Regions from separate parts of the Pseudomonas sp. P39-UII1 genome, predicted to be linked through region 2. Evidence: predicted binding sites of a transcription regulator. Region 2 holds the regulator's gene; the other holds the start of a gene.

Region 1 (14,305 bases), on a different contig from region 2:
GGAAACACGAGTGCCCATCCGGGTCGAGGCGATACTGATAGATGCCGCCGGGCACCTCTGCACTGAGCTTTTCCAGCAGCCGGTCCCGCAGCGCCAGCGCCTCGTGTACCCGACGCCGCTCGGTGACGTCGATGCAGATCGCCAGATGGCCGACCCACAGCCCCTGCTCGTCCAGCACCGCGGTCACCAGCATGTTGGCCAGCAATTGGCTGCCGTCTTTGCGCACCAGGGTCCACTCCCCGGGCTGCGCGCCACCCTCCTGGATGGTTTCGGCGAACATCGCCTGCCCCCCGGCAATGTGCCGACCATAGCGCTGGCTTAAGGCGTGGGCGCGCTGGCTGAGCTCCTCTGGCAAGACCAGGTCTTCGAGCTGCAAATGGCCGATCGCTTCACTGGCTGAATAGCCCAGCATGCGCTCGGCACCGGCATTGAAGGTGCTGACCACGCCCTTCAGGCTGGTGGCGATGATAGCGACCTGGGTGGCGGCATCGAGCACGCTGCGCAGCTGATTATGGGTCTCGCGCAGCGACTGCTCGCTGACCCGCAGTTCTGCCGTACGCTGTTCGACCAGCGTCAGCGCCCGCTGCCGCTGGCTGAACAGGTTATAGAGCAAGGCACTGAGCAGCAGGCTCAACAGGCCACCGAGCAAGCCCACCGCCAGCGCTGCCGTAGAACGATTGCCCTGCATGAACACCTGGCTTGGGCGGATATCGAGCTCAAAGAAGTGATCGGCCAAGTGCAGCGACTGCGTGCTGGCCAAAGCCAATGGCGCAGGCGAGTTCTGGGAGTCAAACAACACCTCATGCCCGTCGCGCCCACTGGGGTCGAAAATGCGCACCACCAGGTTGTCCTCGGCGGCGGCCGGCAAGCCTTCGGTAATCAGCTGGCGCAGGTTCAACAACGCCATCACATAGCCTGCGGGAGGCACCTCGGGTTGGGTCCCGGCAAAGACAGGCGCCACCATCAACAGCCCGCGGCTGTAGCCCGGTACCACATTGATCATGTCCAGCGGCGCAGACACCGCCATGCTGCCGGGCTGCAAGGCACGCAGCAGGGTCTGCTGACGGGTCACCTGCCCGCGCAGGTCCAGGCCATAGGGTTGGCCTTGCTGGAGGGTGGCCTGGGTGTACAGCACCGGGTAGTAGTGATCGCGGGGCGGTGCCGGCTGCCAGTTGCCTTGGCTATCGAGGTCGCGGATGCCATACGCCTGCCCCAGTGCGTCACTGGCCCGACGCTCGAACTCGGCCCGCTGCGCGGCCTCGACCCGGGGTGCCCAGGAGTAGGCCAAGGTGCGGCGCAGCAAGGGCCGCGCGTAGCCGTCGAATTCGTGAGGGGTGACTTCGTGGGAGAAATCGAAGAAGCGCCGCAACGCGTCAAGGCGCTGCTCCTGATCCTCGAAACGCTCGGCAATGCGGCTATAACGCTCGCTGGCCAGCAGCTCGAAGCGCTGGCGCAGCTGCTGCTTGTAGAACGCCTGCGTGGCCAGCGCCAAGGCAACCGACAGCAAGCCGCCGGCTACCAGCGCCACCAACGCCAAGGCCCAGGCAGCCATTGCCTCGCTGCACACGCCCAGTACCTTCGCACGCACGCCATACTTCGACATAGACAACTCTCATCACGTCAGCGTCCTGCGAAAATTCTGGCCCTGAGCAGAGTTATAGCTATTGGCCATTAGCCACGCAATGTAGCTCGTCTCAATTAACGCAATTGCAGGCGCCAGGCGCGGTGGATGCGGTTGTTACGAGCGAAGTCCGGGTCCAGGGTCTGGGCAGTGATTTCTTCCACCACGTACCGCGCATCCAGGTGCTCGTCGAGCTGGAACTTGCGGAAGTTGTTGGAGAAATACAACACGCCGCCGGGCGCCAGGCGTGCCATGGCCAGGTCGAGCAGTTGCACATGGTCACGCTGAACGTCGAACACGCCTTCCATCCGCTTGGAGTTGGAGAAGGTTGGCGGGTCGATGAAGATCAAGTCATAGCTGTCGCGGTTGGCCTCCAGCCAGGCCATCACATCACCTTGTTCCAGGCGGTTGCGCTCCGAGAAACCGTTCAGCGACAAGTTGCGCCGCGCCCAGTCCAGGTAAGTCTTCGACAGGTCGACGCTGGTGGTGCTGCGTGCACCGCCCTTGGCGGCATGCACGCTGGCCGTGGCGGTATAGCAGAACAGGTTGAGGAAGCGCTTGCCGGCAGCCTCGCGCTGGATGCGCATGCGCATCGGGCGGTGGTCGAGGAACAACCCGGTATCGAGGTAGTCGGTCAGGTTCACCAGCAGCTTGACGCCGCCTTCGTTCACCTCCTGGAAGCGCCCTTCGGTAGCCTGGCGCTCATACTGGCGGGTGCCGCTCTGACGCTCACGGCGCTTGAGCACCACGCGCTGCGGGTCGATGCCCAGTGCCTGGGGGATCGCTGCCAAGGCATCGAGCAGGCGCGACTGGGCCTTTTCCGGGTCGATGGAGCGCGGCGCGGCGTATTCCTGCACGTGTACCCAATCCTGATACAGGTCGACCGCCACGGCGTACTCAGGCATGTCGGCATCGTACACGCGGTAGCAGTCGACCTGCTCCTTGCGCGCCCATTTGCCCAGTTGCTTGAGGTTTTTCTGCAGGCGGTTGGCGAACATCTGCGCGCCTTCCGACAGGCGTGCCGGCTCATTGGCCACCGGCGCCTGGCGAGCGGTATCAGCGTTGTCGGCCTGGGCCTCGCGGCGTTCGCCGGTGACGAACTGGTCAGGCTGCACCTTGAACAGCAGCAGCTTGCACGGCAGCGCACCGTTCCAGAACGCGTACTGTTTGTGGCTGCGGATGCCCATGCGCTTGCCCAGCTCGGGGGCACCGGTAAACACCGCCGCTTCCCAGCCCATGCACGCCTGGCGCAGGCGCTCGCCGAGGTTCTGGTAGAGGTACAGCAAGCTGGCTTCATCACCCAGGCGCTCGCCATACGGCGGGTTGCTGATGACCAGGCCTTTCTGGTTCTGGTCCGGGCGCGGCTCGAAGCTGGCCACCTCACCCTGGTAGATCTTGATCCAGTCGCTCAGGCCTGCACGCTCGACGTTGTTGCGGCCCGGCTGGATCAGCCGCGGGTCGGCCTCGTAGCCACGTATCCACAGGGGTGGCTTGGCCAGGCCCGCTTGCGCGCGGGCCTGGGCCTCTTCGTGAACCTTGCGCCAGGTGGCCGGCACATGGCCCAGCCAGGCACTGAAGCCCCAGCGCTCACGCTTGAGGTTGGGCGCCATGTCGGCTGCGATCATGGCCGCTTCGACCAGGAAGGTACCCACACCGCACATCGGGTCGGCCAGGGCGCCGCCCTCGGCGGCGATGCGTGGCCAGCCGGCGCGGATCAGCACGGCCGCTGCCAGGTTTTCCTTGAGCGGCGCAGCACCTTGCTGCAGGCGGTAGCCGCGCTGGTGCAGGCTGTGGCCGGAGAGGTCGAGCGAAAGGATGGCCTCGCCACGATCCAGGCGCAGGTGCACGCGCACGTCCGGGTCGATTTTCTCCACCGATGGGCGCAGGCCCTCACGGTTGCGCAGCTTGTCGACGATCGCATCCTTGACCTTGAGCGCACCAAAGTGGGTGTTGTCGATACCCGAACCATGGCCGCTGAATTCGACGGCCAGCGTGCCGTCGGCGGCCAGGTGGTCAGCCCAGTCGACTGCGTTGACGCCGTCGTACAGGTCATCAGCGTTCTTCATGTTGAAGCGCTTGAGCACCAGCAGCACGCGGTTGGCCAGGCGCGACCAGAGGCACAGGCGGTAGGCGGTTTCCATGTCGGCGGCGCCGCGGATGGCCGAGGTGTGCTCACGCACTTCGTCAAGGCCGAGGCCCTTGGCCTCTTCGGCAAGCAGGCCTTCCAGGCCTTTGGGGCAGGTGAGATAGAGTTCGAAACGGTCCGACATGTAAATTCCAGAGCCTTTGGCTATTTGAGTGACGAGGCGACGCATCGACCCGCCGATGTTTGCCCGAACGCCCTTCCAGCAAGCGTCCGAGTGGCCTCCCCTGCGCATCATGCTGCAGCGGGCTGGCCGGGCCGCCTGATCGAACTGCTCTCGCCGGTGGCAGAAACAGCTTAGATCATCAGGCAGTACGAATAATTTCTAACGATAACGGGGTAGATGTGACCCTTCGTCGCATTGCTGAATATTTCTGACACCACGCTGCAACGCTGGCGAAATGACGTCAATGTTCCGCAAACCCCGATCATAGCGGGCCCAACCCCAAATAAGGTTGAGTCGCATTTATTTACTTATCCCCTCACCCTTGGAAAGGTTACGTGCTTATGACAAATCGATCATTCACACCGTCACCCGCATTCGTTAGAACTGGTCTCAGGCCGCTTCGCAACGAGGCGGCACCTTCAGCCCGCCACGCCGGCAGCGGGCGCAAACCGGCAGAAAGACTCTGCCCGGCCTCGGAGAGGCCGACGGGACATTACAGTCAACAAGTGAGGGCAACACCCTATGAGAAGACTTAAGCGTGATCCGTTGGAAAGAGCATATTCACGTGGCTACCAATATGGGGTCACCGGCAAATCCCGCGAACTTTGCCCTTTCAATCTACCTTCAGTTCGCCAAGCCTGGATCAACGGCTGGCGTGAAGGTCGCGGTGATAACTGGGACGGTATGACTGGCACCGCTGGCATCCATAGACTCAACGAAAATCACGCCGTTGGCTGATCGAGGACACTGAATTCGAATTACCATGCACGCCCCATCCGGGCGGCGGGCTAAGGCCCAGGGGCCCCTAGATGGGGCCCTTTTTTATGCCTGCGTGTTATGCCCGCGGCATTGCAGCAATGGCATCCACCGCTTCACGGATCAGTGCCGGCCCTTTGTAGATGAAGCCCGAGTAGATTTGCACCAGGCTCGCCCCGGCAGCGATCTTCTCTGCGGCATGACGGCCCTCGGTAATACCACCGGCAGCAATGATAGGCATCTTGCCAGCCAGCTCGGCGGCCAGCACCTTGACGATATGGGTGCTTTTCTCCAGCACCGGCGCACCCGACAAGCCACCGGCTTCGCCGCCATGCGGCAGGCGCTCGACGCCTTCACGGCCCATGGTGGTGTTGGTGGCGATCACCGCATCCATACCCGATTCCATCAGCGTTGCCGCCACCAGCGCGGTCTCTTCATCGCTCATGTCCGGCGCGATCTTGATCGCCAACGGTACCCGCTTGCCATGCTCGCCGGCCAGCTGCTCGCGGCGCTCGGCCAACGCATCGAGCAGTTGCTTGAGCGAATCGCCGAACTGCAGGCTGCGCAGGCCCGGCGTATTGGGCGAGCTGATGTTGACGGTGATGTAGCTGGCTTCGGTGTAGACCTTGTTCAGGCAGATCAGGTAGTCGTCGACCGCACGCTCGACTGGGGTATCGAAGTTCTTGCCGATATTGATGCCCAGCACACCCTCATAGCGCGACGCCCGCACCCGCTCCAGCAGGTGATCGACACCCAGGTTGTTGAAGCCCATGCGGTTGATGATCGCCGTGGCCTCTGGCAGGCGGAACAGCCGCGGCTTCGGGTTGCCCGGCTGCGGGCGCGGCGTCACGGTGCCGATTTCGACGAAGCCAAAGCCCAGCTGGGCAAAACCGTCGATGGCCGCGCCGTTCTTGTCCAGGCCAGCGGCCAGGCCAACCGGGTTGGCGAAGTTCAAGCCCATCACGCTCACTGGCAACGCCGCCGGCTGCTTGCACAGCACGCCATTGAGCCCGAGGCGCCCACCGGCACCGATCAGGTCCAGGGAAAGGTCATGGGAGGTTTCCGGGGAAAGCTTGAACAGCAGCTGGCGGGCCAGGGTATACATGGGCGGGCAAGGCTCAGGGTTGAGTGAGGGTGCGATTATAGCCAGCGCGCGCGCAGCATGACAGCGCCTTGGCACATGCGTTGCTACATCGCCTGCATAACGGCCTAATCCGTACCGGCGAGGATCTACGTGAATACATCAGCCCTGGCCTGGGTAAACGGCAGCGACGCGCCAGAAAAGCCCAGCCTCGATATCGGCTTCATGGCCCTGACCGATTGCGCCTCGGTGGTGGTTGCCGCCACCCAAGGCTTTGCACAGCAGCACGGCCTGACACTTAACCTGAAGCGCCAGGGCTCATGGGCCAGCCTGCGCGACAAACTGGCCAGCGGCGAACTGGATGCCGCGCATTGCCTGTACGGCCTGGTCTACGCCGTGCACCTGGGCATCGGCGGGGTGCCGGCCAGCGATATGGCCGTGCTCATGGGGCTGAACCAGAACGCCCAGGCCATCAACCTGTCGCCTGCCCTGCAGCGCAAGGGGGTGACCAGCCCTGAGGCACTGGCGCGCCTGGTGCACCAGCACGGTGCAAAGCTGACCTTCGCCCAGACCTTCCCCACCGGCACCCATGCCATGTGGCTGTATTACTGGCTGGCAAGCCAGGGCATCCACCCGCTGCATGACGTCAACAGCGTGGTGGTGCCGCCGGCCCAGATGGCCGCGCACATCCAGGCTGGCCGCATCGACGGCTTCTGCGTGGGCGAACCCTGGGCTGCCGCTGCCGTGGCCCAGGGCCAAGGTTTTACCCTGGCTACCAGCCAGTCGATCTGGCCCGACCACCCCGAAAAGGTCCTGGCCTGCGCCCGCACCTTTGCCGAACACTATCCCAACAGCGCGCGCGCGCTGATCAAGTCGATCCTCGCCGCCAGCCGCTTCATCGAACAAAGCCAGGAAAACCGCCGCAGCACCGCGCAATTGCTCAGCGGCAGCGCCTACCTGGACACGCCGATCGAAACCGTCGAACCGCGCCTGCTTGGCGCGTATCAGGACGGCCTGGGCAACCACTGGCAGGACCCGCATGCCTTGCACCTGTTCGATCAGGGCCGCGCCAACCTGCCGTACCTGTCCGACGGCATGTGGTTCATGACCCAGTTCCGCCGTTGGGGCCTGCTGCGCGACGACCCCGATTACCTCGGCGTGGCCCGCCAGGTCCAACAACTGTCGCTTTACCACGAGGCCGCCGAAGCACTGGGTGTGCCTTGCCCGGCGTTGCCCATGCGCAGCAGCCTGCTGATCGACGGCAAGCGCTGGGACGGCAGCGACCCACACGGCTATGCCCGAAGCTTCCCCCTGCATGCCTTGGGCGATGCGCCCGATGCCCGTCTCGGTCTGTGAGGGTCACCACCATGCTGCGCATCCTGCTGATCGACGATACCCAGAACAAGCTTGGCCGGCTCAAGGCGGCGCTGCGCGAAGCCGGTTTCGAGGTGGTCGAAGCGCCAGGCCTGACCATCGACCTGCCCGCCTGCGTCGAAACGGTGCGCCCGGACGTGGTGTTGATCGATACCGACTCACCCGACCGGGATGTGATGGAGCAGGTAGTGATGGTCAGCCGCGACCAGCCGCGGCCCATCGTACTGTTCACCGACGAGCATGACCCCGCCGTGATGCGCCAGGCGATCCAGGCCGGCGTCAGCGCCTACATCGTCGAAGGCATCCACGCCGCCCGGCTGCAACCGATCCTCGACGTGGCAATGGCCCGCTTCGAAAGCGACCAGGCGCTCAGGGCGCAACTGCTGGCGCGCGACCAGCAATTGGCCGAGCGCAAGCGCATCGAGCAGGCAAAAGGCTTGCTGATGAAGATGAAGGACTGCAATGAAGAACAGGCCTACACCCTGATGCGCCGCCAGGCCATGAGCCGGCAACAGAAGCTGATACAGGTGGCCGAGCAGATCATTGCCATGCACGAGATGCTTGGCTAGCGATGTTGGCCCAGCTCTTGCTGAAGATATCGCACCGGTAGCCAACGGCGGTTGCCCACAAACCCCGACAAAGACGTCGCTCTCCCGTCCACGCCAGTGGGCCGGGTAGCGGCGTCTTTTCGTTTCCGTTGCATTGCCGAGTGAGGTGTTCGATGAGTACCAGCTTCTGGAAATCCGGGCATGTGCCCACGCTGTTCGCCGCGTTCCTGTATTTCGACCTGAGTTTCATGGTCTGGTACCTGCTGGGCCCGCTGGCGGTGCAGATCGCCGCCGACCTGCAATTGAGTACGCAGCAGCGCGGCCTGATGGTCGCCACGCCCATCCTCGCCGGCGCGGTGCTGCGCTTCGTCATGGGGCTGCTGGTGGACCGGCTTTCGCCGAAGACCGCTGGGTTGATCGGCCAGGTCATCGTCATCGTCGCCCTCGCAAGCGCCTGGTACATGGGCGTGCACACCTATGAGCAAGCACTGCTGCTGGGCGTGTTTCTAGGGGTTGCCGGTGCGTCGTTCGCCGTGTCGCTGCCGCTCGCGTCGCAATGGTACCCGCCCCAGCATCAGGGCAAGGCCATGGGCATCGCCGGCGCGGGCAATTCCGGCACCGTGTTCGCCGCCCTGCTGGCGCCGCTGCTGGCCGCAGCCTTTGGCTGGAACAACGTGTTCGGTTTCGCGGTGATTCCGCTGGTGCTCACCCTGGTGCTGTTCGCCCTGCTCGCGCGCAACGCACCCCAACGGCCCAAACCCAAGGCCATGGCCGACTACCTCAAGGCGCTGGGCGATCGCGACAGCTGGTGGTTCATGTTCTTCTACAGCGTCACCTTCGGCGGCTTCATTGGCCTGGCCAGCGCCCTGCCCGGGTATTTCAGCGATCAGTACGGCCTGAGCCCGATCACCGCCGGCTACTACACTGCCGCCTGCGTCTTCGCCGGTAGCCTGATGCGCCCGCTGGGCGGCGCCTTGGCCGACCGCTTCGGCGGTATCCGCACCCTGCTCGGGATGTACAGCGTGGCGGCCATCTGCATCGCCGCAGTCGGTTTCAACCTGCCTAGCGCCGCTGCGGCCCTGGCCCTGTTCGTCAGCGCCATGCTGGGCCTGGGCGCCGGCAACGGCGCGGTGTTCCAGCTGGTGCCGCAACGCTTCCGCCAGGAGATCGGCGTGATGACCGGCCTGATCGGCATGGCTGGCGGCATCGGCGGCTTCCTGCTGGCAGCCGGGCTCGGCACCATCAAGCAGCACACAGGCGACTACCAGATGGGCCTTTGGCTGTTTGCCAGCCTGGGCGTGCTGGCCTGGTTCGGCCTGCATGGGGTCAAGCAGCGCTGGCGCACCACCTGGGGCTCGGCGGCGGTTACCGCGGCGCGGGTCTGAGGCACATCGATGAGCCTGCAACTGAGCTTCGCCCAGGCCAGCGCCACCGGGCCGCGCGCAGAGAACCAGGATGCCCTGCGCCTGGTCACCCCGGCGCCTGAACTTGCCGCCAGCAAGGGCTACCTGTTCGCCCTTGCCGACGGCGTCAGCCAATGTGCCGACGGAGCCCTGGCAGCACGGGCCAGCCTGCAGGCGCTGGCCATGGACTACTACGCCACGCCCGCCACCTGGGGCGTGGCCCAGGCCCTGGACCGCCTGCTGCTGGCGCAGAACCGCTGGCTGCGCGCCCAGGGCAGCCAGCCGCTGCTGACCACCCTCAGCGCCCTGGTGCTGCGTGGGCGCCGCTTCACCTTGGCACATGTCGGTGACTGCCGCGCCTACCGCTGGCACGCCGGTCGCCTGCAGTGCCTGAGCGAAGACCATGTCTGGGACCAGCCCGGCATGCAACATGTGCTCAAACGCGCGCTGGGCCTGGACCAGCACCTGCTGGTGGATTACCTGGACGGCGACCTGCAGCCCGGCGAATGCTACCTGCTGGTCAGCGACGGGGTGTGGGCCAGCCTGGGCGACCAGCACATCCAGGCCGTACTGCGCGAGCAGCCCGACTTGCAAATAGCCGCCGACACCCTGGTTGCCAGCGCCCATCACAATGGCAGCCAGGACAACGCCAGCGCCTTGCTGGTGCGGGTAGAGCAATTGGGCGCCAGCAACCTTGGAGACACCCTGGTGCAACTGCAGCAATGGCCGCTGCCAGGGGCGCTGCGCGACGGCCAGGCGATTGATGGCTGGCGGGTCGAGACGCGCCTGGCGCACAGCCGCCAGTCCCTGCTCTACCGTGTACGCGACGGGCAAGGCCAGCCGTGGCTGCTGAAAACCCTGCCCGCCGAACGCGAACACGAGCCTGGTGCTGCGCAGGCGCTGTTGCTCGAAGAATGGTTCCTGCGCCGGGTTGCCGGCCGCCACTTCCCCGAGCTGCACGCCGCCAGCCAGCGCCAGCACCTTTACTACGTGATGCGTGAGCACAGCGGCCGCACCCTGGCCGCGCAACTTGCCGAGCAAGGCCCGCTACCGCTGCCGCAGTGGCTGGAGGTGGCGCGCCAGCTGCTGCAGGCCGTCGGCGTGTTGCACCGGCGCAACCTGCTGCACCGCGACATCAAGCCCGACAACCTGCACCTGGGCGAAGACGGCCAACTGCGCCTGCTGGACTTCGGCCTGGCGTACTGCCCCGGGTTGTCGCAAGCCTCCCTGCACGAACTGCCAGGTACGCCTTCGTTCATCGCCCCGGAAGCCTTCGAAGGCCAGCCACCCAGCCCGCGCCAGGACCTCTATGCCGCAGGTGTCACGCTTTATTACCTGCTGACCGGGCACTACCCCTACGGCGAAGTCGAGGCCTTCCAACGCCCGCGCTTCGGCCAGCCGGTCAATGCATCGCGCTATCGCCCCGACTTGCCGGAATGGCTGCAGCACAACCTGCAACAGGCGGTGGCCCCAGACCCGGCGCAACGCTTCGAAACGGCCGAACACTGGCTGTTGCTGCTCGAACGGGGCGACCGTCAGGCCCTCAACAGCCAGCCTCGCCCGCTGCTCGAACGCGAGCCGCTGAAGGTATGGCGCACCTTGGCCCTGCTGTCCCTGCTACTCAACTTGATACTGCTGCTCAGCCTGCTCAAGGGCTGAACACACCTGCCGATGAGGAACCGTTGATGAATGCAAAAGTCTGGCTGGTCGGTGCCGGCCCTGGCGACCCCGAACTGCTCACCCTGAAGGCCGTACGCGCCTTGCAGCAGGCGCAGGTCGTGATGATCGACGACCTGGTCAACCCGGCCGTGCTGGAACACTGCCCGCAGGCACGCGTAATTGCCGTGGGCAAGCGTGGCGGTTGCCGCTCCACGCCACAGGCCTTTATTCAGCGCCTGATGCTGCGCCATGCGCGGCAAGGGCGCTGCGTGGTGCGGCTCAAAGGCGGCGACCCGTGCATCTTCGGGCGTGGCGGCGAAGAGGCGCTGTGGCTGCAAGGCCATGGCATCGAGGTGGAAGTGGTCAACGGTATTACCGCAGGGCTGGCGGGCGCGACGCAGTGCGGCATTTCGCTCACCTCGCGCGGCGTTAGCCGTGGGGTGACACTGGTGACAGCACATACCCAGGATGACAGCGAGCTGAATTGGGCAGCCTTGGCGCAGGGCGGCACCACCCTGGTGGTGTACATGGGTGTGGCGCGGCTGGGGCAGATTCGTCAGGGCTTGCTGGACGGTGGCATGGCGCCGACGATACCGGTGGCGATGATCGAGAATGCATCACTGCCTGAGCAGCGCGAATGCCGCAGCGATGTGCAGGGGATGCTCGAGGATGCGCGGGCGTTCGGCTTGCGCAGCCCGGCGATTCTGGTGATTGGCGAGGTGGTTGGGGCGCAGGTGATGCAGACACTGGTGGCTGCGGCCGGTTGATGCTGCGCCGGCGCTGCCCTTATCGCGGGCAAAGAAAAACCCGGCCAAGGCCGGGTTTTTCATTGAAGCCTAAGGCCAATTACTTGGACTGAGCTTCTACCTGAGCTTCAACGCGACGGTTGACAGCACGGCCTTCTTCGGTGGCGTTGTCAGCAACTGGGCGGGTTTCGCCGTAGCCAACCGAATCAACACGGGTGGATTCCACGCCGTACTGCTGGGTCAGGACCTGCTTGACAGCATTGGCGCGACGCTCGGACAGCTTCTGGTTGTAAGCGTCTGGGCCCACGGAGTCAGTGTGACCTTCAACCACGGTGGTGGTTTGTGGGTACTGCTTCATGAAGTCAGCCAGGTTTTTGATGTCGCCGTAGCTGTTAGGCTTGACGACCGACTTGTCGAAGTCGAACTTGACGTCCAGCTCAACGCGAACGACTTCGGCAACAGCCGGGCAGCCATCAGCGTCAACGGTAACGTTGGCTGGGGTGTCAGGGCACTTGTCGACGTTGTCGCAAACGCCATCGTTGTCGCTGTCGGAGCAGACTTCAGCAACTGGAGCCGGAGCAGGAGCAACCTTGCCACCGCTACCGCCGAAGTTCAGACCCACACCAACGGTTGGGCCCCACTCGGTGTTGCCGTTGTCGATGTTGTACATGGCTTCAACGCCAGCACGGGCGAAGAACATGTCGGTGATGTACCACTTGGCGCCAGCGCCAACGTTGGCGAAGGTGGAGTGGTCACGGCCGCTACGGGTAGCCTGGCCCAGGCTCTCGTGAGCGAAACCAGCGGAAACGTACGGACGCAGAGCATCGCCTACGGTACCGAAGTGGTAGGTAGCGTCGAGCTTGGCCTTGGAACCTTTGATGTCTTTGTTGAAGACTTCGCCACGAGCGTTGTGAGTCTCGTTGTAGCCCAGGTCCAGGGAGACGTCGTCGGTCAGGAAGTAACCGAGGCGCACACCAGGGTTGGTGCCGTCGTTTTTGAAGTTACGTTCGCTGTCGTAGTACTGCTTGGTTACGTTACCTTCGATTTCGACTGCGCCTTGGCCTTGAGCCAGAACGCCGAACGAAGTAGCGGCAACGAGCGAGCCAATGGCCAAGCCCAAGGTGTTTTTCAATTTCATCCGTTAAATCCCCATCTGGTGATAGTTAAGCAGTCCCACCAACAACACGGGGGACAACTCGACGGCAAGTCTAGCAGAACTCGCCGGTTGGTTAGAGATATTTGCAGGTGATTAAGTTTCCTCAAGGCCTGCAAATTTCTCCCGAAGCTTGTCTAGCGCACGCTTGTAACGCATTTTCGTTGCGCTCAAACCCATGTGCATGATGTCAGCAATCTCCTGGAATTCCAGTTCTGCGACAAAGCGCAGCACCAAAATTTCACGGTCGATCGGGTTGACATGCACAAGCCATTTGTCCAGCCCGCCTTTCTCTTCGGGTTTGGGTGCCTTGTCTTCAGACGCCTCTTCAACAGGGTCAAGACTCAGGGCATCCATCAACCGACGTTTACGTCGCTCCTTGCGGTACTGGGTAATGCACTCGTTGTACGTGATGCTGTAGAGCCAGGTCTTGAACTTGGATTTGCCCTCGAAGTTCTTCAGACCGTACAGCACCTTCAGCATCACTTCCTGACAGACATCGTCCGCATCCCGGTCGTTCCCTAGATAACGCGCACAAACGTTGAACAGGGTCCGCTGGTAGCGCCGCATGAGTTCCTCATAGGCGCGGGTAACGTGGTACAGCTCCTCATGCGAACGCGCCACCAACTCCTCGTCGGTGAGCTCGCGGGGGTCGTAACGCATGGGCGGCGAATGAACTTTATTCAAAACGGATCTGGCCGACAGTCAGGTCAATGTCGCCGCACAGCCACGCAGGCTGATTTTTGCGGCGGCATACATTAACAGCTTTTGTGCGGTTAGCGGCTATTGACACGTTGCTCAAGCAGCACGCGGTTAGACAGCGACACTAATTCGCCATCATCGGTCAACAGCGTCGTCTTGACCGTGCCAATTTCCTCGATCTGCCCTTCGACCTCTCCAATCCGCACCTGCTGGCCCACCTGAAAGAGTTCGCGAACGTAAATGCCAGCCAGAATCTGCCCGGCAAGTTCGCGGCTGCCCAGGCCCATCGCAAGCGCAACGGCCAGACCAACGGTTATCAACCCAATGACGATGACATGGTTCAGCAGGTCGGTTTTCACCTCCAGCTGGCTGATGGCAACCGAGATGCTGATGATGATCACCAGCCCCTGGGTAATGCGCCCGAGCCCTGCGGAATACTCCAGGCCGATGCCCTCGGCGGCGCCCCGCACCAGGCCGTTTGCCACCTGGGCCAACAATACGCCGGCCAGCAGCACCAAGGCTGCGCCAAACACCTTGGGCAGGTACAGGGCGAGCATGTCGAGGGTAGCCGAAACCCGCTCAAGGCCGAGCGATTCAGCGGCAGACACGAGGAAAATCAGCAGCACGAACCAGTAGACGATCTTGCCGATCAGGGTCGAGATCGGCACCTGGATGCCGCCCCGGCTGAGCATCTTGGTCAGCCCTGTACCGGCCATCAGGCGGTCCAGGCCGAACTTGGCCAACAGTTTGGACAGCAATGTATCGAGCAGCTTGGCCACCACGAAACCGAGCAGCACCACGACCAGCGCGCCGAACAGGTTGGGGATGAAGTTCGCTACCTTGGTCCATAGGGCGGTCATGGCAGTGACCAGGCTCTGGGTCCAGAGATCGAGTTCCATATTCAATCGGCCTTATCAGCTTTGCTGCCAGGGGCAGCGTTACGGGCAGAATGG
Region 2 (14,305 bases):
CGGGAACAGCAGCGGGCCACCGTGTTGGAACAGGCCGTGGAAGATGTGCGCCAGCACCTCGTCCGAGCCGTTGCCGACAAACACCTGGCCGGTGGTTACACCGTAATATTCGGCCACTGCCTGCTTGAGCCGGTCACCGTTCGGGTCCGGGTACAAGCGCAGGTTGTCGTTGAGTTCGCCCCGCATGGCTTCCAGCGCCTTGGGCGACGGGCCATAGGGGTTCTCGTTGGTGTTCAGCTTGACCAACCGCGCCAGCTTGGGCTGCTCGCCCGGCACGTAAGGCACCAGGCCCTTGACGAAGGGGCTCCAGAATCGACTCATGCTCAGTTCCCCTTGTCTTGGGTCAGGATACGGTATTCGGCACTGCGGGCGTGGGCGGTCAGCGATTCACCACGGGCCAGAACCGAGGCGGTGTGGCCCAGTTCGGAGGCACCCTGCTCGGAGCAGAAGATGATCGACGAACGCTTCTGGAAGTCATACACCCCCAGTGGCGACGAGAAACGCGCCGTTCCGGAGGTGGGCAGCACGTGGTTGGGGCCGGCGCAGTAGTCGCCGAGCGCTTCGCTGGTGTGGCGGCCCATGAAGATCGCGCCGGCGTGGCGGATCTGCGGCAGCCAGGCCTGCGGGTCGGCGACCGACAGCTCAAGGTGCTCAGGCGCAATCCGGTTGGCCACCTCGATGGCTTGCTGCATGTCGCGCACCTGGATCAGCGCGCCACGGCCGTTGATGGATTTCTCGATGATCTCGGCGCGTTCCATGGTCGGCATCAGCTTGTCGATGCTAGCGGCGACGCGGTCGAGGAACTGGGCGTCCGGGCTTACCAGGATGGCCTGGGCATCTTCGTCATGCTCGGCCTGGGAGAACAGGTCCATGGCAATCCAGTCCGGATCGGTCTGGCCATCGCATACCACGAGGATTTCCGAAGGGCCGGCGATCATGTCGATACCGACCTGGCCAAACACGTGGCGCTTGGCGGTAGCCACGTAGATGTTGCCCGGGCCGACGATCTTGTCTACCTGCGGCACGCTTTCGGTGCCATAGGCCAGGGCGGCGACGGCCTGGGCACCGCCCACGGTGAACACCCGGTCGACACCGGCGATGCAGGCTGCGGCCAGCACCAGTTCGTTGACCTCACCCCGTGGGGTCGGTACCACCATGACCACCTCGGTCACGCCAGCGACCTTGGCTGGGATGGCGTTCATCAGTACCGACGAGGGGTACGACGCCTTGCCGCCCGGCACATACAGGCCGGCGCGGTCCAGCGGGGTGACCTTCTGGCCCAGCACGGTGCCATCGGCCTCGGTGTACTGCCAGGAGTCCTGTTTCTGCCGCTCGTGGTAGATGCGCACACGTTCGGCGGCTTTTTCCAGGGCGGCACGCTGGGTGTCGGTAATGCGGGTCAGGGCCAGTTCCAGGCGCTCACGGCCAAGGATGAGGTCGTCGATGGACGTGGCGTCGACGCCATCGAAACGCTGGGTGAATTCCACCAGCGCCGCATCGCCGCGTTCGCGCACGGCCTTGATGATGTCGAGCACGCGCTGGTTGACCGCATCATCGGACACACTTTCCCAGCTCAGCAGATGATCAAGATGTCGGGCGAAATCCGGATCAGCGGCGTTGAGACGGGCAATTGCAGTGGACACGGTCATGGCGAGGGCCTCGATTATTAGCGAATGCTCAGGCGCCCTAGGCTACCAGTCCATCCGCACGGGCACCCGAGAAAGTGGCTATGACGCGGATAGACGGGCGCGACAGCGAAGGCCGCGCGCAGAAAGAGTCTTAGCCGCGGTGTCGCGATTCAACAGCCTGACGCAGGGTGTCGATCAGGTTCTGGATGCGGGCGTGCTGCATCTTCATGGACGCCTTGTTGACCACCAGGCGCGAGCTGATCGTGGCGATCAGGTCCTGAGGCTCCAGGCCGTTGGCGCGCAGGGTGTTGCCGGTGTCGACCACGTCGATGATCTTGTCGGCGAGGTTGATCAGCGGCGCCAGCTCCATCGAGCCGTACAGCTTGATGATGTCGACCTGACGGCCCTGTTCGGCATAGTAACGTTTGGCTACGTTGACGAACTTGGTGGCGACGCGCAGACGGCCCTTGGGCTCGGGGGCGCCGGTGACACCTGCGGTCATCAGCTTGCATTGAGCGATCTGCAGGTCCAGGGGCTCGTACAGGCCCTGGCCGCCGTACTCCATCAACACGTCCTTGCCAGCCACACCGAGGTCGGCGGCACCATGCTCGACATAGGTCGGCACGTCAGTGGCGCGCACGATCAGCAGGCGCACGTCTTCCTGGGTGGTCGGGATGATCAGCTTGCGGCTCTTGTCCGGGTTCTCGGTCGGCACGATACCGGCCTCGGCCAGCAATGGCAGGGTATCGTCGAGGATGCGGCCTTTGGAAAGCGCGATGGTCAACATTGGAAACGTCGGTCCTTAAGCAGCTACTGCCGGCCGGGCGTTGGCCCGACCGCATTCAATTCGTGTGCGGGAGCAGGCTTGTCGAAGCCCGCCCCCACACGTGCGCCTGCGGCGCGACTAGCCCGGTACGCGACGGATTTTCGCGCCCAGCATCTGCAGTTTCTCTTCGATGCACTCGTAACCACGGTCGATGTGGTAGATGCGATCGATCAGGGTATCGCCTTCGGCGACCAGCGCCGACAGCACCAGGCTGGCGGAGGCACGCAGGTCGGTGGCCATGACCGGGGCACCCTTGAGCGCTGGCACGCCAGTGACGATGGCGGTGTTGCCCTCGACCTGGATCTGCGCGCCCATGCGGTGCATTTCGTACACGTGCATGAAGCGGTTTTCGAAGATCGTCTCGATCACAGCGCCGGTGCCTTCGGCAATGGCGTTCAGCGAAATGAACTGCGCCTGCATGTCGGTCGGGAACGCCGGGTACGGGGCGGTACGCAGGTTGACGGCTTTCGGCCGCTTGCCATGCATGTCCAGCTCGATCCAGTCTTCACCGGTAGTCAGGTCGGCACCGGCTTCCTTGAGCTTCTCCAGCACAGCCTCAAGGATGGTCGGGTCGGTGTCCTTGACCTTGACGCGGCCGCCGGTCACGGCAGCGGCGACCAGGTAGGTGCCGGTCTCGATACGGTCGGGCATGACGCGGTAGCTGGCCGAGTGCAGACGCTCGACGCCATCGATGGTGATGGTGTCGGTGCCGGCGCCCTGAACCTTGCCGCCCATGGCATTGATGAAGTTGGCCAGGTCGACCACTTCCGGCTCACGCGCGGCGTTTTGCAGCACGCTGCGGCCTTTGGCCAGGGCAGCGGCCATCATGATGTTCTCGGTACCGGTCACGCTGACGGTGTCGAAGAAGAAGTGTGCGCCGCGCAGGCCGCCTTCCGGGGCCTTGGCCTTGATGTAGCCACCTTCGACTTCGATCTTCGCGCCCATGGCTTCCAGGCCGCGGATGTGCAGGTCGACTGGGCGCGAACCAATGGCGCAACCGCCCGGCAGGGCCACTTCGGCCTCACCGAAACGGGCGACCATCGGGCCAAGCACCAGGATCGAAGCGCGCATGGTCTTGACCAGCTCGTACGGCGCGACCAGGGTCTTGATGGTGCGTGGGTCGATTTCCACCGCGAGCTTTTCGTCGATCACAGGCTCGATGCCCATGCGGCCGAACAGCTCGATCATGGTGGTGATGTCGTGCAGGTGCGGCAGGTTGCCTACGGTAACCGGGCCGTCAGCCAGCAGGGTCGCCGCCAGAATTGGCAGGGCTGCGTTTTTAGCACCCGAAATGCGGATCTCGCCGTCAAGGCGAGCGCCGCCAGTAATAATCAGTTTGTCCATTGGAGTCTCGCCGCCAAGTTGGCTCAGGTGCGCTCAGCCCAGGCTGCGCTGCTGAAAAATTTCATGGTTACCGCATGGATGCTGCCATTGGCGATCCAGGGATTAAGGTGAGCATAGATCGCCTGCTGACGTTTGACCGGGCTCAGGCCAGCCAACTCGTCGCTGATCACGTTCAACTGGAAGTTGCAGCCTTCGCCTTCAACTTCTACCCGGGATCCCGGCAATTTTTCTTCAAGGAAGCTCTTAACTTCTAGGGCCTGCATGCTCAACCTCAATCGGCGCCCGATGCGCACGGGTCGGCCATCATACAAAAAAGCCCCTCGCCTGCGAAGCCCAACGAGGGCGTACGCTGACCGAGGGGCCTCCATCAATGGCGAGCCATCAGCTCGCCAGCACTTCATCCAGGTCATAGACCCCGGCGATTTCCCGCATGTCCTCGGGCATGTCGCGTACCTCGCAAGCCTTGCCGGCGGCCTGACCATCACGAATGAACGCCAGCAACAGCGACAGGCCGACACTCGACGACTTTTCGACAGCCGAGCAATCGAGCACCAGGCGAGGCTCGCCAGAGGCGTCGATCAGCGCCTTGCCCTGCTTGCGCAAGGCCGGGCCGCTGCGGTAGTCCAGCACGCCGGCCAGGCGCATCACGCCCGGCTCGGCCATGCTTACGCCAGCCTCACTCATTTCACTTCCTTGTCCGGCGAGCTGTCGGCGGTCTGCTTGGCCTTGGCCACTTCACCCGCCCAACCGTCGATGGTCTTGTCCAGGTTGTTGCCGTTACGCTGCATGGCATCGGCGAACTGGTCACGGAACAGCTTGCCGATGTTGATGCCATTGACGATGACGTTACGCACCTTCCACTCGCCACCGAGGTTTTCCAGGGTGTACTGCACCGGGTACACGGCGCCGTTGTTGCCGGTCACCTTCATGCCGACGCTGGCGCGCTTGCCGTCATCGGCCTTGGCCGGGTCGACCACGATGCCCTGGTTGTTGTACTCGAGCAGGGCGTTGCCATAGAACTGCATCAGGCTGCGCTTGAAGTTTTCCTGGAAGCGCTGCATCTGCTCAGGCGTGGCCTTGCGCGAGTACTTGACGGTCATGATGCTCTTGGAGATGCCGTCGGCGTCCACCACCGGCCCAAGGATGCGGTTGAGGGCATCGTAGAACGCCTGTGGGTTGGACTTGTACTGTTCCTTGTTGGCCTTCAGGTCACCCAGCAGTTCGTTGGTCGTGCTCTGCACCACGTCATGGGGCGATTGCGCAGCCATCGTCAACAGGGGAAAGGCCGCCAGCAGGACCAGCAAGCCACGTCGCAGGATCGAAATCATGGAAACTCCTTAATTAGCCGGTTGCGCTTCTTTCGGTTCCTTGCCAACGGTGTTGAGCAGGAACTTGCCAATCAGATCTTCCAGCACCAGCGCCGACTGGGTGTCATGGATGGTCGCGCCATCCTTGAGCACCTGGTCTTCACCGCCCACGCTGATGCCGATGTACTTCTCGCCAAGCAAGCCGGCGGTCAGGATCGAGGCAGTGGAATCGGTCGGCAGGTTGTCGACCTTGCTGTCCAGCTGCAGCGTCACCCGACCGGTGTAGGAATCACGGTCCAGATCGATGGCGGTGACCTTGCCGATGGTCACACCGGCCATGGTCACTTTAGCTCTGACCGTCAAACCGGCGATATTGTCGAAGTACGCATAAACTTTATAGGTATCGCTGCTCGGGCTGGCAGACAGCCCGCTGACACGCAGGGCCAGCAGCAGCAACGCCAGGATCCCGGCCAGGAGGAACAGGCCGACACCGATTTCCAGGGTGCGGTTTTGCATCAGAAATCTCCAAACATCAAGGCGGTCAGAATAAAGTCCAGACCTAGAACTGCCAACGAGGCATAGACCACGGTCTTGGTGGTGGCACGGCTGATCCCCTCTGAGGTGGGCTCGCAGTCATACCCCTGGAATACGGCGATCCAGGTGGTGACGAAGGCGAACACCAGGCTCTTGACCAGCCCGTTGAGCACGTCGTCGGTAAAGGAAACGCTGTTCTGCATGTTGGCCCAGAACGAGCCTTCGTAGACGCCCAGCCAGTCCACCGCGACCCACGAGCCACCCCAGATGCCGACCACGCTGAAAATCAGTGCCAGCAGCGGCAACGAAATGAAACCGGCCCACAGGCGCGGCGCGACGATGTACTTGAGCGGGTCGACCCCGATCATCTCAAGGCTCGACAGCTGCTCGGTGGACTTCATGTTGCCGATTTCGGCAGTCAGGGCCGAACCTGCGCGGCCGGCGAACAGCAGCGCGGTGACCACCGGGCCGAGCTCGCGCAGCAGGGTCAGGGCAACCATCTGCCCGACCGCCTGTTCGGAGCCGTACTTGGCCAGGATGCTGTAGCCCTGCAGCGCCAGCACCATGCCGATGAACACCCCGGATACGGTGACGATCGCCAGCGACAGCACACCCACCGAATACAGCTGCTTGGTCAGCAGCTGGAAGCCACCGCCAATACCGCCGCGACCGACCAGCGCATGGAACAGGAACAGGCACGAGCGCCCGAGCACCGCCAGCACATCGATCGCCGAGCGACCGAACAGCCGGACACGTTCGAGTAAGGATTTTCTGCGCATCAACGCGCCCCCAGCAGATCGGCGCGGTAGTCTGGCGCAGGAAAGTGGAATGGCACCGGGCCGTCCGGGTCGCCCTTCATGAACTGGCGAATGCGCGGATTGTCCGAGCCCATCAGTTCGTCAGGCGTACCCTGCCCCAGCACCTGGCCGTCACCCACCACGTAGATGTAGTCGGCGATGCTGGCGGTTTCAGCCAGGTCGTGGGAGACGACGATACTGGTGATGCCCAACGCATCGTTGAGCAGGCGGATCAAGCGCACCAGAACGCCCATGGCGATCGGGTCCTGGCCGACGAACGGCTCGTCATACATGAGGATCTGCGGGTCCAGCGCAATCGCCCGGGCCAGCGCCACGCGGCGTTTCATGCCGCCGGACAGCTCGTCGGGCATCAGGTCGATGGCACCACGCAGGCCCACGGCCTGCAGTTTCATCAGCACGATGTCGCGGATCATTTCATCCGACAGCTGGGTGTGCACGCGCAGCGGGAACGCCACGTTCTCGAACACATCGAGGTCGGTGAACAGTGCGCCGCTCTGGAACAGCACGCCCATCTGCTTGCGCGCGTCGAACAGGTCGCTGCGCGACAGGCTCGGCAGGTTCTGCCCGGCCACCCACACCTCGCCGCTCGACGGACGCAGCTGCGCGCCCATCAGGCGCAACAGCGTGGTCTTGCCGCAACCCGACGGCCCCATGATGCCAGTGACCTTGCCTCGCGGGATACGTATGTCGACGTTGCTGAAAATGCTGCGCGAACCGCGCTTGAAGGTGACGCCCTTCAACTCGACCGCGTAGGCGCTATCCACACTCATCTAGACTCCTTGCTAGTGCAGCCTCGTCCTAGTTGACGCCGGCCCTCATCTTGAAGGCACACACGCCCCTGGCGGGCCGAATAGCGGCGAACTATAGCACCGCTGGCAGTGCCGCCCCAAGGGCATGGCAGCAGTCGTTCAGGCCAACGACAGGCTTTGATGACATTTCCCAGGGCAATCGAAAAGATGAGGCTTTCTTCCATTGCGGCTATAATCGCCGCCTTTTCATCAGGCATCGTTATTCGACATGAGCCAATCGAGTGAGCTGATCCAGTCCGCCCAGCGCACCCTGCGCCTGGAGATCGAGGCCGTTCAAGGCTTGACGGCCAGTATCGACGCCAACTTCGTCAAGGCCTGCGAGCTGATTCTGGCAAGCAAGGGCCGGGTCGTGGTGGTCGGCATGGGCAAGTCGGGCCACATCGGCAACAAGATTGCCGCCACGCTGGCCAGCACCGGCACGCCTGCGTTTTTCGTGCACCCGGCCGAGGCCAGCCACGGCGACATGGGCATGATCACCCGTGACGACGTGATTCTTGCCCTGTCCAACTCGGGCAGCACGGCCGAGATCATCACCTTGCTGCCGCTGATCAAACGCCTCGGCATTCAGTTGATCAGCCTGACCGGCAACCCGGATTCGCCGCTGGCCCAGGCTGCCGAAGTCAATCTTGACGCCCGCGTCGCCCAGGAAGCCTGCCCGCTGAACCTGGCACCCACCTCATCGACCACCGCGGCCCTGGTACTGGGCGACGCCCTGGCCATTGCGCTGCTGGAAGCCCGCGGCTTCACTGCCGAAGACTTCGCTTTCTCGCACCCTGGCGGCGCCCTCGGCCGTCGCCTGCTGCTGAAGGTGGAGAACGTCATGCACGCCGGCGACGAACTGCCGCAGGTAGTGCGCGGAACACTGCTCAAGGACGCGCTGCTGGAAATGTCCCGCAAAGGTTTGGGCATGACCGTGGTCCTTGAAGCAGACGGCAAGCTGGCCGGTATTTTCACTGACGGCGACCTGCGCCGCAGCCTGGATCGCAACATCGACATGCACACCACCCTCATCGATCAGGTGATGACCGTGCACGGCAAGACAGCCCGCGCCGAGATGCTCGCCGCCGAGGCGCTGAAAATCATGGAAGACCACAAGATCAATGCACTGGTGGTCGTGGACCACGACGATCGCCCCACCGGGGCGCTTAACATGCACGACCTGCTGCGCGCCGGGGTGATGTAAATGAGGACGACGCACATGAGCCAGGAATTGATGCAACGCGGCAAAGCCATCAAGCTCGCCGTATTCGATGTCGACGGCGTACTGACCGACGGTCGCCTGTACTTCCTTGAGGACGGCAGCGAGTTCAAGACCTTCAACACACTCGACGGCCAAGGCATCAAGATGCTCATGGCCTCGGGCGTGACCACCGCAATCATCAGCGGGCGCAAGACCCCCGTCGTTGAGCGCCGCGCCAAAAACCTTGGCATCCCGCACCTGTTTCAGGGCCGCGAGGACAAATTGGTGGTGCTCGACGGCCTGCTGGCCGAACTGGGCCTAAGCTATGAGCAGGTCGCTTATCTCGGTGACGACTTGCCCGACCTGCCGGTGATTCGCCGGGTGGGCCTGGGCATGGCGGTGGCCAGCGCCGCGCCTTTCGTCCGCCAGCACGCCCATGGCGTGACCCAGGCGCGCGGCGGTGAAGGTGCCGCGCGTGAATTCTGTGAACTGATCATGCAGGCCCAGGGCACCCTGGACGCTGCCAACGCCAACTATCTGTAAGGCTGCCCATGCTCAGCAAGAAAGTCCGCAATATCGTGCTGCTCGGGGCCATCGCCGCCCTGCTGGTGGCGGTCGGCTACTGGAATGTCAGCCCCGAGAGCTTCCTCGACCAGCCCGTGGCCCAGGTCGACGAAAGCGCCATCGACTACTACGCGATCAACGCCCACAGTGTGCAGTTCCTGCCCGATGGCAAGCTGCAATACGAAATGACTGCCGACAAGGTCGAACACCTCAAGGCCACCGAGGTCACACTGGTGACCACGCCCGACCTGCACATGTACCGCGGCACCGAATACCCCTGGCACGTGCAGAGCGTGCGCGCCGAGGTCAACCCGGATGGCACCGAGGTCGAACTGATCGACAACGTTCGCGTGGCGCGCACCGACGAAAAACAGCGTGAAACCATCATTACCAGCTCGCGCATGACCGTATTCCCACAGAAGCAATATGCGCAGACCGAGCAAGCCGTTAGAATCGACGGCGCCGGTGGTACAACCACGGGCAAGGGAATGAAAGCGTATTTGAAAGAAGGCAGGATGGACCTGCTCTCTAACGTAAGAGGACAGTATGAGGCTCGTTAAAACCCTCCCCCTTTTGCTCAGCCTGAGCGCAGCACTGGGAAGCGCGAGCGCCTTCGCCCTGCCGACCGACCGTGACCAGCCTATCCGCATCCAGGCCGACAACGCGCACCTGGACGACAAGCAAGGCGTGGCCACCTATACCGGTGACGTGATCATCACCCAAGGTTCGATGATGATCAAAGGCAACACCGTGACCATGACCCGCGCCGCCAACGGCGACATCGACGTGGTGACCTCGGTGGGCAACCTGGCCTACTTCGAGCAACAGCAGAGCGCCGCCAAGCCCGACAAGATGAAAGGCTGGGCCGTGACCATCCAGTACCAGGCACAGAAAGACACGGTGATCCTTACCGACCGTGCCAAGGTCGAGAACGAAGGCAACACCACCGAAGGCGAGAAGATCGTCTACAACACCAAGTCCCAGGTGGCGACCGCCGGTCGTGGCGGCAATGTCACTGCACCGCGTCAGCGCATCGACATGGTGATCCAGCCGAAGAAGAAGGCCGAGTAAATGGCAACCCTCAAAGCCCAGCACCTGGCCAAGAGCTACAAAGGGCGGCAAGTCGTGCGCGACGTCAGCCTTTCGATCGACAGCGGCCAGATCGTCGGCCTGCTCGGCCCCAACGGCGCCGGCAAGACCACCTGCTTCTACATGATCGTCGGCCTGGTCCAGGCCGACCAGGGCCGCGTTCTCATCGACAACCTGGATGTCAGCCACCAGCCCATGCACGGTCGCGCACGCGCCGGCATCGGCTATCTGCCGCAGGAAGCCTCGATCTTCCGCAAGCTGTCGGTGGCCGACAACATCATGGCCATCCTCGAGACCCGCAAGGAGCTCGACCGTGACGGCCGCCGCAAAGAGCTGGAAAGCCTGTTGCAGGAATTTCACATCAGCCACATCCGCGACAACCTCGGGATGAGCCTGTCCGGTGGCGAACGCCGCCGTGTCGAGATTGCCCGCGCCCTGGCGACCGCACCAAAGTTCATCCTGCTGGACGAACCTTTCGCCGGTGTCGACCCGATTTCGGTAGGCGACATCAAGCAGATCATCCACCACCTCAAGGCCAAAGGTATCGGGGTACTGATCACTGACCACAACGTCCGTGAAACCCTGGATATCTGCGAAACCGCCTACATCGTCAACGATGGCCAACTGATCGCAGAAGGCGACGCAGAGACCATCCTGGCCAACGAGCTGGTCAAGGAGGTTTACCTGGGGCACGAGTTCCGACTCTGATCTCCAGGCCGTGCCCGGAGCACTGCTTTGCGGCTTGACAGGGTTTAAGTTGTTACAGTGCTCTAGGCAAACGCTACAATTTAAGGCATAAAACTTGCTTGAATTTGGTGCTTCGGCGCCCTCGTGTAGTGGATGGCGCATGCGCGCCGGCGAACAAGGTATTAAGCCCCTGCCATGAAACCATCGCTCGTCCTAAAAATGGGCCAGCAACTGACGATGACACCGCAGTTGCAACAGGCCATCCGCCTACTTCAGCTCTCTACCCTGGACCTTCAGCAGGAAATCCAGGAAGCGCTGGAGTCCAATCCGATGCTCGAACGTCAGGAAGACGGCGACGACTTCGACAACAGCGACCCGATGGCGGACAACGCCGAGAACAAACCGGCCGCCGAAGTCCAGGACAACAGCTTCCAGGAAAGCACCGCGAGTGCCGAAAACCTGGAAGACGGTGAGTGGAACGAGCGAATCCCCAATGAGCTTCCGGTCGACACGGCCTGGGAAGACATCTACCAGACCAGCGCCAGCAGCCTGCCCAGCAACGATGACGACGAATGGGACTTCACCACCCGCACGTCGGCCGGCGAGAGCCTGCAAAGCCACCTGCTATGGCAGCTGAACCTGGCACCGATGTCCGATACCGACCGCCTGATCGCGGTTACCCTGATCGACAGCATCAACGGCCAGGGCTACCTGGAAGACACCCTCGAGGAAATCTGCGTCGGCTTCGATCCAGAGCTGGATATCGAACTCGACGAAGTGGAAGCGGTGCTGCATCGCATCCAGCAGTTCGAACCTGCCGGCATCGCGGCGCGCAACCTCGGCGAATGCCTGCTGCTGCAACTGCGCCAGCTGCCGGCCAGCACACCCTGGATGGCCGAGGCCAAGCGCCTGGTCACCGACTTCATCGACTTACTGGGTGGCCGCGACTACAGCCAGCTGATGCGGCGCATGAAGCTCAAGGAAGATGAACTGCGCCAGGTCATCGAGCTGGTGCAGAGCCTCAACCCGCGGCCTGGCTCGCAGATCGAGTCCAGCGAACCGGAATACGTGGTGCCCGATGTCATCGTGCGCAAGGACAGCGACCGCTGGCTGGTCGAACTGAACCAGGAGGCGATCCCGCGCCTGCGCGTCAACCCGCAGTACGCAGGCTTCGTGCGCCGCGCCGACACCAGCGCCGACAACACGTTCATGCGCAACCAGTTGCAGGAGGCGCGCTGGTTCATCAAGAGCCTGCAGAGCCGCAACGAGACGCTGATGAAGGTGGCCACGCAGATCGTCGAGCATCAACGCGGCTTTCTTGATCACGGTGACGAGGCGATGAAGCCCCTGGTGCTGCACGACATCGCCGAGGCGGTGGGCATGCACGAGTCGACCATTTCGCGGGTGACCACGCAGAAGTTCATGCACACGCCCCGCGGGATCTACGAACTGAAATACTTTTTCTCGAGCCACGTCAGCACCTCCGAAGGCGGAGAATGCTCGTCTACGGCGATCCGCGCGATCATCAAGAAACTGGTTGCGGCGGAAAATCAGAAAAAGCCATTGAGTGACAGCAAGATCGCTGGTTTACTGGAGGCACAAGGCATCCAGGTAGCCCGTCGCACCGTCGCCAAGTACCGCGAGTCCCTCGGCATAGCACCGTCGAGCGAGCGCAAGCGATTGATGTAGCGCCTGAGATGTGCCACAGCGTTTGTGGGGCAGGTGCAAGACCTGCCTCTTTATGCACGGGCAACAAAGGAGAAGCTGTATGCAAGTCAATATCAGTGGACAGCATGTAGAAGTCACCCAGCCGCTGCGCGATTACGTGCTTGAAAAGCTCGCCCGGGTGGAGAGTCACTTCGACAAGATCACCAACGTGCAGGTCATCATGAAGGTCGAGAAGCTGCAGCAGAAGGTCGAGGCGACCTTGCAGATTCCTGGCGGTGAAGTGGTTGCCAACGCCGAAGACCAAGACATGTATGCAGCGATCGACGCCCTGGCCGACAAGCTCGACCGCCAACTGAAAAAACACAAGGAAAAACAGCAAAGCCTGCTGCAAGGTGCAGCTGCCCGCTGATCCCCCTCATCCATGATCCGACTTGAAACCATCCTGACCCCCGGCCGTTCCCTCGTGAACGTGCCGGGCGGCAGCAAGAAGCGCGCCCTTGAAATGGTCGCCACCCTGATTGCCAAGCAAGTACCCGAGCTGGCGATGCAAGACGTCTTCGACAAGCTCATCGCTCGTGAAAAGCTCGGCTCCACCGGTTTCGGCAATGGCATCGCCATTCCCCATTGCCGGATCCAGGGATGCACTGCCCCTGTCAGCGCCCTGTTGCACCTGGACGCCCCGATCGACTACGACGCCATCGATGGTGCTCCGGTCGACCTGCTGTTCGTCCTGCTGGTGCCAGAGGCGGCCACTGACGCCCATCTCGAATTGCTGCGCCAGATTGCCAGCATGTTGGATCGCAAGGAGGTTCGCGATCGCCTGCGTGGCGCCGCCAGCAGCGAGGCCCTGTACCAGGTTGTCCTGGACGTACAGAACGAGCACTGAACATGCGCCTGATCATCGTCAGCGGCCGGTCCGGCTCCGGCAAGAGCACCGCCCTCGATGTACTGGAAGACAACGGCTTTTATTGCATCGATAACCTGCCCGCCGGCTTGCTGCCGCAGTTGGCGGAAAACGCACTGATCAATACCGAGCTGCTGCAGCCCAAAGTGGCGGTGTCAATCGACGCGCGCAACCTGCCAAGCCACTTGTCGCGCTTCCCCGAACTGCTCGCGGAAGCCCGTGGCCGTCATATCCAGTGCGATGTGCTATTCCTGGATGCCGACGAAGACACGCTGCTCAAGCGTTTCTCCGAAACCCGTCGCCGCCACCCGCTGACCAACGCCGACCGCTCGCTTGCTGAAGCGATACGCGTTGAAAGCGAACTACTGGGGCCGATCTCCGACCTTGCTGACCTGAAGATCGACACCACCAGCCTGAACCTCTATCAACTGCGCGACTCGATCAAGCTACGCCTGCTCAACCAGCCCGAGCCCGGCACCGCATTTCTGGTCGAGTCGTTCGGCTTCAAGCGTGGCATGCCGGTCGATGCCGACCTGGTGTTCGATGTACGCTGCCTGCCCAACCCGTATTGGAAGCCCGAGTTGCGCGAGCATTCCGGGCTGGAGCAGCCGGTCATCGACTACCTGGCCGCACAGCCGGATGTCGAGGAAATGTTCACGGACATTTCCACCTACCTGCTCAAGTGGCTGCCCCGCTTCGCCGCCAGCAATCGCGCCTACGTCACCATCGCCATTGGCTGCACGGGTGGCCACCACCGGTCGGTGTACATCACCGAACGCCTCGGTCAGTTGCTGCAACAGTCTCTGAAAAACGTCCAGGTCCGCCACCGCGACCTCTAGCCCACAGGATCCGCCCCACGATGCCCGCCCGCGAAATTACCATCATCAACAAGTTGGGCCTGCATGCCCGGGCGGCAGCCAAGTTCGTCGGCGTCGCCGGGCGCTTCC

What was found. Region 2 encodes sigma-54, which starts transcription at its own class of promoters, with help from an activator protein. Its sites were predicted from a motif close to ANTGGCATNNANNTTGCTNT; they were not measured.
Region 1: a site for sigma-54 is predicted at 5,859-5,878, ahead of ABEH27_RS12095 (CmpA/NrtA family ABC transporter substrate-binding protein). Genes of this name have one in related genera too.

Annotation. Positions count from the first base shown of each region.
Region 1 is NZ_JBDFPP010000007.1:129,036-143,340, reverse strand. Features, by position in the region: gene ABEH27_RS12115 (diguanylate cyclase) at 1-1,603, opposite strand, end outside; gene rlmKL (bifunctional 23S rRNA (guanine(2069)-N(7))-methyltransferase RlmK/23S rRNA (guanine(2445)-N(2))-methyltransferase RlmL) at 1,699-3,891, opposite strand; gene ABEH27_RS12105 (ribosome modulation factor) at 4,453-4,668, shown strand; gene ABEH27_RS12100 (quinone-dependent dihydroorotate dehydrogenase) at 4,766-5,791, opposite strand; gene ABEH27_RS12095 (CmpA/NrtA family ABC transporter substrate-binding protein) at 5,921-7,123, shown strand; gene ABEH27_RS12090 (ANTAR domain-containing protein) at 7,135-7,710, shown strand; gene ABEH27_RS12085 (nitrate/nitrite transporter) at 7,863-9,074, shown strand; gene ABEH27_RS12080 (bifunctional protein-serine/threonine kinase/phosphatase) at 9,084-10,751, shown strand; gene cobA (uroporphyrinogen-III C-methyltransferase) at 10,778-11,518, shown strand; gene ABEH27_RS12070 (OmpA family protein) at 11,598-12,635, opposite strand; gene sigX (RNA polymerase sigma factor SigX) at 12,747-13,313, opposite strand; gene ABEH27_RS12060 (mechanosensitive ion channel domain-containing protein) at 13,427-14,251, opposite strand; gene ABEH27_RS12055 (CrfX protein) at 14,254-14,305, opposite strand, start outside.
Region 2 is NZ_JBDFPP010000001.1:416,586-430,890, forward strand. Features, by position in the region: gene hisC (histidinol-phosphate transaminase) at 1-321, opposite strand, end outside; gene hisD (histidinol dehydrogenase) at 324-1,649, opposite strand; gene hisG (ATP phosphoribosyltransferase) at 1,780-2,415, opposite strand; gene murA (UDP-N-acetylglucosamine 1-carboxyvinyltransferase) at 2,533-3,798, opposite strand; gene ABEH27_RS01990 (BolA family protein) at 3,822-4,061, opposite strand; gene ABEH27_RS01995 (STAS domain-containing protein) at 4,180-4,482, opposite strand; gene ABEH27_RS02000 (ABC transporter substrate-binding protein) at 4,479-5,126, opposite strand; gene mlaD (outer membrane lipid asymmetry maintenance protein MlaD) at 5,136-5,621, opposite strand; gene mlaE (lipid asymmetry maintenance ABC transporter permease subunit MlaE) at 5,621-6,418, opposite strand; gene ABEH27_RS02015 (ATP-binding cassette domain-containing protein) at 6,418-7,227, opposite strand; gene ABEH27_RS02020 (KpsF/GutQ family sugar-phosphate isomerase) at 7,475-8,449, shown strand; gene ABEH27_RS02025 (HAD family hydrolase) at 8,465-8,989, shown strand; gene lptC (LPS export ABC transporter periplasmic protein LptC) at 8,998-9,570, shown strand; gene lptA (lipopolysaccharide transport periplasmic protein LptA) at 9,557-10,081, shown strand; gene lptB (LPS export ABC transporter ATP-binding protein) at 10,082-10,807, shown strand; gene ABEH27_RS02045 (RNA polymerase factor sigma-54) at 10,982-12,475, shown strand; gene raiA (ribosome-associated translation inhibitor RaiA) at 12,555-12,863, shown strand; gene ptsN (PTS IIA-like nitrogen regulatory protein PtsN) at 12,876-13,340, shown strand; gene rapZ (RNase adapter RapZ) at 13,343-14,197, shown strand; gene ABEH27_RS02065 (HPr family phosphocarrier protein) at 14,218-14,305, shown strand, end outside.